Regions from separate parts of the Pradoshia sp. genome, predicted to be linked through region 2. Evidence: predicted binding sites of a transcription regulator. Region 2 holds the regulator's gene; each other region holds the start of a gene.
What was found. Region 2 encodes LexA, which represses DNA repair genes until DNA is damaged. Its sites were predicted from a motif close to CGAACATATGTTCG; they were not measured.
Positions count from the first base shown of each region.

Region 1: parE (DNA topoisomerase IV subunit B) is a predicted target of LexA. The motif match lies at 1,605-1,618, and genes of this name have one in related genera.
Region 3: recA (recombinase RecA) is a predicted target of LexA. The motif match lies at 1,649-1,662, and genes of this name have one in related genera.

Region 1 is NZ_JBJEFJ010000105.1:1,621-4,909, forward strand. Features, by position in the region: gene plsY (glycerol-3-phosphate 1-O-acyltransferase PlsY) at 97-705, opposite strand; gene ACI35L_RS09520 (CoA-binding protein) at 943-1,353, shown strand; gene parE (DNA topoisomerase IV subunit B) at 1,685-3,289, shown strand, end outside.
Region 2 is NZ_JBJEFJ010000191.1:2,521-5,809, reverse strand. Features, by position in the region: gene ACI35L_RS16460 (GNAT family N-acetyltransferase) at 17-601, shown strand; gene ACI35L_RS16455 (nucleotidyltransferase domain-containing protein) at 598-1,308, shown strand; gene lexA (transcriptional repressor LexA) at 1,454-2,080, opposite strand; gene yneA (cell division suppressor protein YneA) at 2,245-2,562, shown strand; gene ACI35L_RS16440 (YneB family resolvase-like protein) at 2,652-3,289, shown strand, end outside.
Region 3 is NZ_JBJEFJ010000034.1:18,362-21,650, reverse strand. Features, by position in the region: gene rny (ribonuclease Y) at 1-118, opposite strand, end outside; gene recA (recombinase RecA) at 495-1,547, opposite strand; gene ACI35L_RS03545 (competence/damage-inducible protein A) at 1,930-3,168, opposite strand; gene pgsA (CDP-diacylglycerol--glycerol-3-phosphate 3-phosphatidyltransferase) at 3,212-3,289, opposite strand, start outside.

The DNA of each region.
Region 1 (3,289 bases), on a different contig from region 2:
CGGGATAAATGCAACGGAAAATTTCCTTTTTTACCCTTGTTAAAAATAGGCAAAAATAAAAAAACTGCTGATCCCTGTGAGGGAGTCAGCAGCAGCTTATTTCTTGAATAGATTGACTTTAGGCTCTGTCTTATTGATAATCCGCTTAATATTTGCCCGATGGCGGTAAAAAATGAAAGCAGCTAAGCAGAAGATCAATAGTTGAAGAGATAAATCATTCGTAAACATAACATAAATAACAGCAACAATGGCAATAATCATCGAAGATAAAGAAACAATGCGCGTCAAATAGAGGGAAAGCAAGAAACAAACTAACAAAATTACGAATAAAGCAGGTTCATACCCTAGTATAATTCCTCCGGAGGTTGCAACGGCTTTTCCGCCTCTGAATCCCGCGAATACAGGATACATATGTCCAACTACAGCCAGTAGTCCGCATACAAGCGGCAAGGCAATCCAATCAGGCCAATTGGGTGTTTGCACCGTGAATATGTATGGAAGAAACGTTGCAGCTGTTCCTTTCAGAATATCCAGTAAGGTCACCACAAATCCTGCTTTTTTGCCCAGTGTCCTGAAAGTATTGGTTCCGCCAAGATTGCCGCTGCCATGTTCACGGATATCAGTGTTGTAAAACACCTTTCCGATAATGAGACCCGAAGGTATGGAACCTAGCAGATAGGCCAATAAAAGCATCAAGTATAACATCATCCAAACCCTTTCTAACCCATAGTGTCACTATATTTTAACACGATTGTCAAAAGGGGCATAGAAATTTAACAAATTAGCACATATATCCATTTCCGGCATGTTCGACTGTTCATTCTGTTGATTTTGATTCGTATATATCAAAAATGTTATGTGGAAGAGTCTATATTAAAGTGCCATCCGGGTATATAATAAGAATGAGTGTATGGAAGGCAAGAGAAGGTGGGAGGAAGAAAGATGATACAGAATCCTAGCAGGGACGAGATCGGAAACATCTTAAAAAACGCAAAGAAAATTGCGGTTGTAGGGCTTTCTGAGAACCCAGAGCGAACTTCTTATATGGTATCGAAAGCGATGCAGGACAGCGGCTATGAGATCATTCCTGTTAATCCGGCTGTCAAGGAAGTGTTAGGTGTCAAAGCGATTGGCTCCTTGAAGGAACTTGATGAGCATGTGGATATTGTGAATGTGTTTAGAAGGCCGGAATTTGTCATGGATTTAGCAAAGGATTTCCTGGATATTGATGCGGATGTATTCTGGACTCAGCTTGGTGTAGTGGATGAAGAAGCTTTTCAGCTGCTGCAAGAGAAGGGCCGGAAAGTAATCATGGACAGATGCATTAAAGTCGAACATGCTTTGACGAAATAAGTCGTTTTAGACTGGCCGCCTGGAAGCAAAGGCGGCTTTTGCGTGCCTGCAGAAAATCCTTTTGAAATGCAAAATTTTGATTTCAAATCCTGCTCATGTGTTACGATATGAAGAAGGGACGATAAATGAATCGCTTTGTTCTGAATGGTTCAGGATTCGGATCCGATTTCCGCGGTCAGGTCAATTGCTATTTGCGAAACGGCCAAGAATCTGTAAGAATAGAGCAATGAACGCACAATCCTATTTGAATGAGAACGTTTGTTCTTAATGATAAAAAAGTATATAATAGTTTTTGGAAAGTATAGAGAGGGGTACATAAGTGGCTAAGAATTTGAATCAATTTGATTATAATGAAGATGCCATCCAGGTACTCGAGGGATTAGAGGCTGTCCGGAAAAGACCGGGCATGTATATTGGCAGCACTGATACTCGAGGCTTGCATCATCTAGTCTATGAGATCGTAGATAATTCAGTCGATGAAGTACTAGCTGGGTACGGTGATGAAATTATCGTAAAGATTCATAAAGATAACAGTATTAGCGTGGTAGATAAAGGACGCGGTATGCCGACAGGGATGCATCGCTCCGGCAAACCAACACCAGAGGTCATTCTCACTGTTCTTCATGCCGGCGGTAAGTTCGGACAAGGCGGCTATAAGACGAGCGGCGGCTTGCATGGGGTTGGGGCTTCTGTCGTGAACGCGCTTTCTGAATGGCTTGTCGTCACCATCAAGCGCGACGGATTTATCTATGAGCAGCGCTTTGAGAATGGAGGAAGACCGGTAACGACGCTTGAGAAGATTGGGAAGACCAATCAAACCGGAACAACCATCCATTTCAAACCAGACCCATCCATTTTCTCCACTGTGGTCTTTAACCGTGAGACATTGAGCGAGCGCTTGCGCGAGTCTGCTTTCCTTCTAAAGGGATTGAAGATTGAGCTGCATGACCTGCGCTCAGATGAGAAGGATGTCTATCATTATGAGAATGGGATTGAGGCCTTTGTCAGCTATTTAAATGAGGAGAAGGATACTCTTCACCCGGTTGTCAGCTTTGAAGGGACCCAATCCGATATTGAGGTCGAGTTTTCCTTCCAATTCAATGATGGGTATTCCGAAAATATCCTATCCTTCGTCAATAATGTCCGGACAAAGGACGGCGGCACACATGAGGTAGGCATGAAAACGGCCATGACACGTGTGTTCAATGATTATGCACGGAAAGCCGGCTTATTGAAGGAAAAAGATAAGAATCTAGACGGTTCAGATATTCGGGAAGGTCTTGCAGGTGTCGTCTCTGTCCGTATTCCTGAGGAGCTTCTTCAATTCGAGGGACAGACAAAGAGCAAGCTTGGAACAAGCGATGCCCGCTCAGCAGTTGATTCGGTCATTTCTGATAAACTAGCTTATTATTTATTGGAGAACACCGATATTGCCACCCTGCTCGTTCGTAAGGCCATTAAAGCGGCACAGGCACGCGAAGCAGCGAGAAAAGCACGTGAGGATGCGAGAAGCGGAAAGAAACGCAAGAAATCAGAGGCGCTTCTCTCCGGTAAGCTTACTCCTGCGCAATCCCGTAATCCGCTGAAAAACGAATTATATCTAGTGGAGGGGGACTCAGCCGGAGGTTCCGCAAAACAGGGGAGAGATAGACGCTTCCAAGCGGTTCTGCCTCTGCGCGGAAAGGTTATCAATACGGAGAAGGCGAAGTTAGAGGATATCTTCAAGAATGAAGAAATCAATACAATTATTCACGCCATTGGCGGCGGAGTCGGTGCGGATTTCTCCATCGAGGACATCAACTATGACAAGATTGTCATCATGACAGATGCCGATACAGACGGTGCTCATATTCAGGTGCTGCTTCTGACGTTCTTCTATCGTTATATGAAGCCTTTAATCGAAAATGGCAAGATCTTCATTGCTCTTCCGCCGCTT
Region 2 (3,289 bases):
GGGTGAGGTGAGGGCAGTGAAGGTGGAGGATGTGTTCGGTTCATTTCCTGCTTTAGAAACGGAACGGCTGTTATTGAGAAAGCTGACGAAGGACGACGCGCAAGATGTGTTTGAGTATGGCTCTGACCCTAAGGTCACGAAATACGTGACGTGGAACACGCATCAATCATTGAAAGATACCCGAGAATTTATGGAGTTTTCCTTAGGGAAATATGAGAATAAGGAACTCGCTCCATGGGGAATGGAATGGAAAGAGAACGGCAAGCTGATTGGGACAATCGATTTCGTCTCATGGGACATTCGGAACCGAGTGGGGGAGATTGGCTATGTCCTATCACGTGATTACTGGGGAAAAGGCATCACGACAGAGGCAGCCAAAAAAGTGATTGAGTTTGGATTTGAGGAAATGGATTTAGTGCGTATCCAGGCTCGATGCTCTACAGAAAATGCAGGCTCTGAGCGGGTGATGCAGAAAGCTGGGATGAGCTATGAAGGCATTATTCGAAAAGGGTTGTTCGCTAAGGGAAAACATCATGACTTGAAGCTGTATTCCATTTTGCGAGAGGAGTACGATGCTAGAGGCGGAGGGAGAAAGAAATGAATAAACGACTGGACCCGTTAAGCGCTTCTATGAGGATTATCGAGAAATATTTCCCGGATTGTCACGGAGCAATCCTGTCCGGCAGCGCAGCTCGCGGGAGAGTGACAGAGACTTCAGATTTGGATATCATCGTTTTTGATGATTGTCTCCAGGACTCTTATCGTGAGTCGTTCATCGATTTTGGCTGGCCCATTGAGGTATTTGTCCATAATTTGACCTCTTATCAGATTTATTTCGAGCGTGATTGCCGGGACGGAAGGGCTTCCTTGCCGCGAATGATAGCTGAGGGAACGGTGTTGAAGGATATGGGAGCGTTGAAGAAGATTCAGGATGAGGCAAAGGCATTGCTAATGAATGGCCCAGAGGTGTGGACACAGGATACGATTACATACAAGCGGTATTTTATCACAGATCTATTGGATGATTTAATAGGAAGTCAAAATCGAGGGGAACGCATCTTTATCGCTGGGAGTCTGGCTGAACGATTGAGCGAGTTTGTGCTTAGGACAAATAGGCAATGGACGGGCTCATCTAAATGGATGATTCGCTCTTTGTCCCAGTATGATAAAGAATTGGCGGATGGTTTTATGGAAGCTTTTGATCATTTCTATAAAACGGATGATACGAAACCGATTGAAAGGGCAGCAGCCAGTATACTTGAACCGTATGGCGGAAGGCTGTTCGAGGGTTTTTCACTAGGAAAATAGAATAGGAAGAAGAACAATGCTTGAGCCTCGCTCAAGCATTTTTTTGTGCGGTTATGCTGCATAAACTCTAGTAAACATTCATATAGTCTACTAAGAATCTAGCAATTGAAGGAAAAAACCAGCCGTTTAATAGGCTGGCTCTTGATTAGTGAATATTTCTGTATAGGCCGATGACTTTTCCTAAAATGCTGACATTTTGAAGGATAATGGGGTCTAGCATAGAGTTCTCCGGCTGTAAGCGGAAATGATTCTCTTCCTTGAAGAAACGTTTAACGGTTGCCTCGTCATCCTCGGTCATAGCGACGACAATCTCGCCGTTGTTGGCCGTATGCTGCTGGCGGACGATCACATAGTCACCGTCAAGGATGCCGGCTTCAATCATACTGTCTCCCATGATTTCAAGCATGAACACGTTCTCATCTGCCGGTGCCATATGCTCAGGTAGTGGGAAGTACTCCTCAATGTTCTCGATCGCGGTGATTGGCTGCCCTGCTGTAACCTTACCAATAAGAGGAACACTAACGGAGTTTGCTTTTGGAATATGATCATGCGGATCCATATCAAGAATCTCAATGGCACGCGGTTTCGTTGGGTCACGTCGAATGAGTCCCTTGCTTTCCAGCCGAGCTAAGTGTCCGTGAACGGTTGAGCTTGAGGCAAGTCCGACTGCTTCCCCAATCTCCCTTACGGAAGGCGGATACCCCTTCGTCCGAACTTCTTCTTTAATGTATAGTAAAATATCTTGCTGTCGCTTTGATAGTTTTGTTGTCATCTCCCGCACCTCTTTATCTGATCTTTGTCGTTATTATATCATGAGGGGAACACTAGTACAAACATAAGTTCGATTTTTCTTGTTGACATGAAACATTTGTTCGGTTTATACTGAATTTACGAAAAGCGAACATATATTCTTATTTTGTGGAGGGATTTTTACATATGAAACACGTTTGGTCTTCTTACTCATATACCATCATTTTTACGGTTGGACTTTTTCTTTTAATTTTATTGGCGACTGTCACGAATTTTGAAAAGAGCGATGATCAATATGTGAAAGTGACGGTTGAGAGCGGAGATACGTTATGGGCTATGGCAGAGCAGTACGAGGATGCGAATATGTCTACGACGGAATTTGTCAAATGGGTTCGAGAGGCTAATGAACTTCAAACTACCCACATTAAAGAAGGCCAAACGATCATCCTTCCGATTGAAAAGAATGCGGATATCCTGCATTTGGCAGACTCAAATAAAGAATAAACGCTATAATGAGACTAGTGAAGGCCGGGGCATTCGTTCCGGCCTTCCATGCATATCTCAGGAAGAAATTATAGAGAATGGTGAGAGAAATGAAGGTTGGAATTTACTGCAGGGTCAGTACAGAAAAGAGCACACAGGAGACCTCTCTTGATAGACAGGAGCAGGAATTAACCCAGCTTGCCGCAATGAAAGGCTTTGAGGTCGTCACGATTGAAAAGGAGCAGGCGAGCGGCTATGACTTGGAGCGGGAGGGAATCCTGGTCCTGCTCGAGCAAATGCGCAATAAAGAAATAGAAGGGCTTCTTATTCAGGATGAAACACGGCTAGGCCGGGGGAACGCGAAGATTGCCTTGATGCACTGCATCTATAAGGAGGGCATTAAGCTATATACCGTGACACATAACGGTGAGCTTGAAGTGTCTGAAACAGATGCCATGCTCCTGCAGATCATCAGCATTGTTGAGGAATATCAGCGCAAGCTGCAAAACAGCAAGATTCGCAGGGGGATGAAGCGGGCTATAGAGAATGGCTACAACCCTGCCAAGAATTTGTCGAATCAGCATGTCGGCGGCGGCAGGGAGCGTTCAGAGGTCCCAATCCAAGAGATTATCGCCCTAAGAATCAAAGGGCTGACATTTGCCGAGATTACGGAGAATTTAAATCGCAGAGGCTATGAGGTCTCAAAAGCGACGGTTCATCGCCGCTATGCGGAGCATGCCGAAAAACA
Region 3 (3,289 bases), on a different contig from region 2:
CAGCCGCATTTGTTGCACCGGAAATTTTGGATTCCGCTATGGATTTTCTTAACAAATAGCCAACAACTGCACCAACAATTAGGCCAAGCAAAATGGAGATGATAGTGATTGGATCCATCAATACACCTCCTCTTGCTATAATCTTTTTTAATCTCTTTTACTACATTTTCACTCTTGCTTGTACATCGCTTTTAAAATATACAGCATCATTAATATCACGCATGTCTTTTAAAAAGAAATTAATACATTTCTATTGTAAAGTTATGAAAATTTGTTGTCAAGAGCAAGTCAGAACGCGACTCAGGCTCATTTTCCGAAAATAAAGAAATTATATTCACTCAATCGTTTCTTTCCATGATATTTCCATCTTTTCAAATTTGTGAAAACAAAATTACGCTGATTCAATAAGACAGCTCTATTCTTGCACCCCTCTTAAATTACTGATGGTAAAAAAGAGGCGCCAAAAAATCGGCTGCCTCTTTCACAGTAATTCCTTATTCTGAAAGGTCGAAACCATCTAGTGCTTCATCATCTTCTCGAGATGCTTCAATAGCTGCATCAGTGTCTAAGCCATATTCTGCACGGATTTTTTGTGTAATCTCCGCACGGATATCTGGATTTTCCTTCAGGAATAGCTTGGCGTTCTCACGGCCTTGTCCAAGGCGTTCGTTATTATACGCATACCAAGAACCGCTCTTTTGAACGACATCCAGCTCTGAGCCAATATCAATGACTTCTCCTTCTCTTGAAATTCCTTCTCCATACATGATGTCAACTTCAGCCACACGGAATGGCGGCGCAACCTTGTTCTTGACAATCTTGATCTTCGTTCTGTTTCCGACGATATCATTGCCTTGTTTCAGCTGCTCAGCACGTCTTACTTCAAGTCGAATTGTAGAGTAGAATTTAAGCGCACGTCCGCCAGGAGTTGTTTCAGGGTTTCCGAACATAACTCCGACCTTCTCACGGATTTGGTTGATGAAGATGGCAATCGTATTAGATTTGTTGATTGCCCCTGATAATTTACGCAAAGCTTGAGACATTAAGCGCGCTTGCAAACCAACGTGAGCGTCACCCATCTCTCCTTCAATCTCTGCTTTTGGAACAAGAGCCGCAACGGAGTCAACAACGATAATATCAACTGCCCCGCTTCGTACTAAAGCTTCAGCAATCTCAAGCGCTTGTTCGCCTGTGTCTGGCTGTGAAAGCAATAATTCATCAATATTTACCCCAAGCTTTTGTGCATAAGCAGGGTCTAGTGCATGCTCAGCATCGATAAATGCTGCTTGTCCGCCTTGAGCCTGAACTTCAGCAATTGCATGCAAAGCAACTGTTGTCTTACCAGAACTCTCTGGTCCGTAGATTTCAATGATTCTTCCCCGCGGATATCCGCCGACACCAAGAGCCGCATCCAATGTTAAGGAACCACTTGGGATGGTCGATACCTTTCTGTCAGCTCTTTCTCCTAATTTCATGACTGAACCTTTACCAAATTGCTTCTCGATTTGTTTTAGCGCCATATCCAGCGCAGCTTGACGATCACTCACTATTTATTTCCTCCCCATATCTATATGAAAACAATTGCCTATAATCTTGTTAGAACATATCTATACTATACCTCATCCACGTCCATTTGCCAAGTAAAAACCGAACATTTATTCGCATAGTTTTCGTCCGGCAATATAGGCTGAAAAGGCGATATTCCCTATATATATTTGTCTTTTCCCAGCAAAAAATGAACTGAATGTTCATTTTACTTGATTAAGAAACAATAAGAAACATTGCAGCAGACAAAAAGAAAAGGAACTAAGAAGCATCTTCTAAGTCCCTTTTCACAATAGCTCTGTTATCTTACGGGTTGATTTTCGTTTCAGTCGGAGGCGATCCTAAGCTGCGCTCGGGGAGCCTTCATAATCAATCAATTCCTGCTTATTGTTTCAGCTCATGCACCAAGAAGTGACAGCCATATTTCACACTGCGTACCCGGTTTCCTTCACGCATTCCGCCAAGATTTAATTTCTTGGCGAAAGGCTTTCTGCCTGGCAGAGAGAGGCCTATATAGACAGTCCCAACCGGATTTCCTTCCAATTCATCCGGGCCTGCTACGCCAGTAAAACTGATGCCAACATCAGAGCCAAGCAGTTTTTTGATGTTTTCGGCCATCTCGATTGCACATGCCTCACTGACAACTCCATGCTCGTTAATGGTTGATTCTTTAATTTGAAGGAGTTTTTGCTTAGCTTCATTCGTATAGCAGACAATCCCGCCTTTCAAGATGAGACCCGCTCCAGGAATTCGTGTGAGCTCTTCCTGGAACATGCCTCCTGTCAGGCTTTCCGCTGCAGAGATTGTCCATTCACGTTCCTTCAATAAGGCGATGGCTTCTTTCATGAGCGTCGTATCATTATACCCATAGAAATATTGCCCTGTACGGCTGAGAATCTCCTCTTCCGCCTTTCTGATCAGCTCCTCAGCCCCCGCAGCTGTTTCATGCTTGGCCGTAATTCGAAGGGTAACCTCTCCATTCGCCGCCAAAGGGGCAATGGTCGGATTCGTTTGTGCATCAAGAAGATCCTCGATATCGGTTTCAAGCTGGGATTCCCCGATTCCGAAAAAGCGGAGAACTCTTGATTCGATCCGCTCCCTTCTTCCCATATCCTTCAAAAGAAATGGCTCTAAGTAATCTTTATACATCGGCTGCATTTCGCTTGGCGGCCCGGGAAGAAGCACATGAATAATATTCCCATGAGAAACGGCCATCCCAGGAGCCATACCGTGATTATTAGGCAGGATTTCAGAGCCCTCGATCACGAGAGCCTGCTTGCGGTTATTCTCCGTCATCGGGCGTCCGACCTTCGCGAAGTAATCTTCAATGTTCTCCATTGATTTATAATCTGTAATCAAGGTCTTCCCTATGTATTCAGCAACGGTTTCCTTCGTCAAATCATCCTTGGTCGGTCCGAGGCCTCCAGTGTATATAATCAGGTCAGCTCTCTGCTCCGCTGTCTCAATGGCTTGTCTCAATCGTTCTTGATTATCTCCTACCACTGTGTGGAAATAAACATTCACACCAATCTCTGCTAAGCCTTTGGAGATAAATTGCGCATTTGTATTGGCAATCTGGCCAAGCAGCAATTCTGAACCCACGCCTATAATCTCAGCATTCATTCCATACACCTTCCATTCAGCGAATTATATGGGAATGATACCCTTATTTTGAATTTGAAAACGCATGTTTATTCTTTGCAAAGTAGTCCCACCCAGACCAAATTGTAAAGAATAAAGCTAC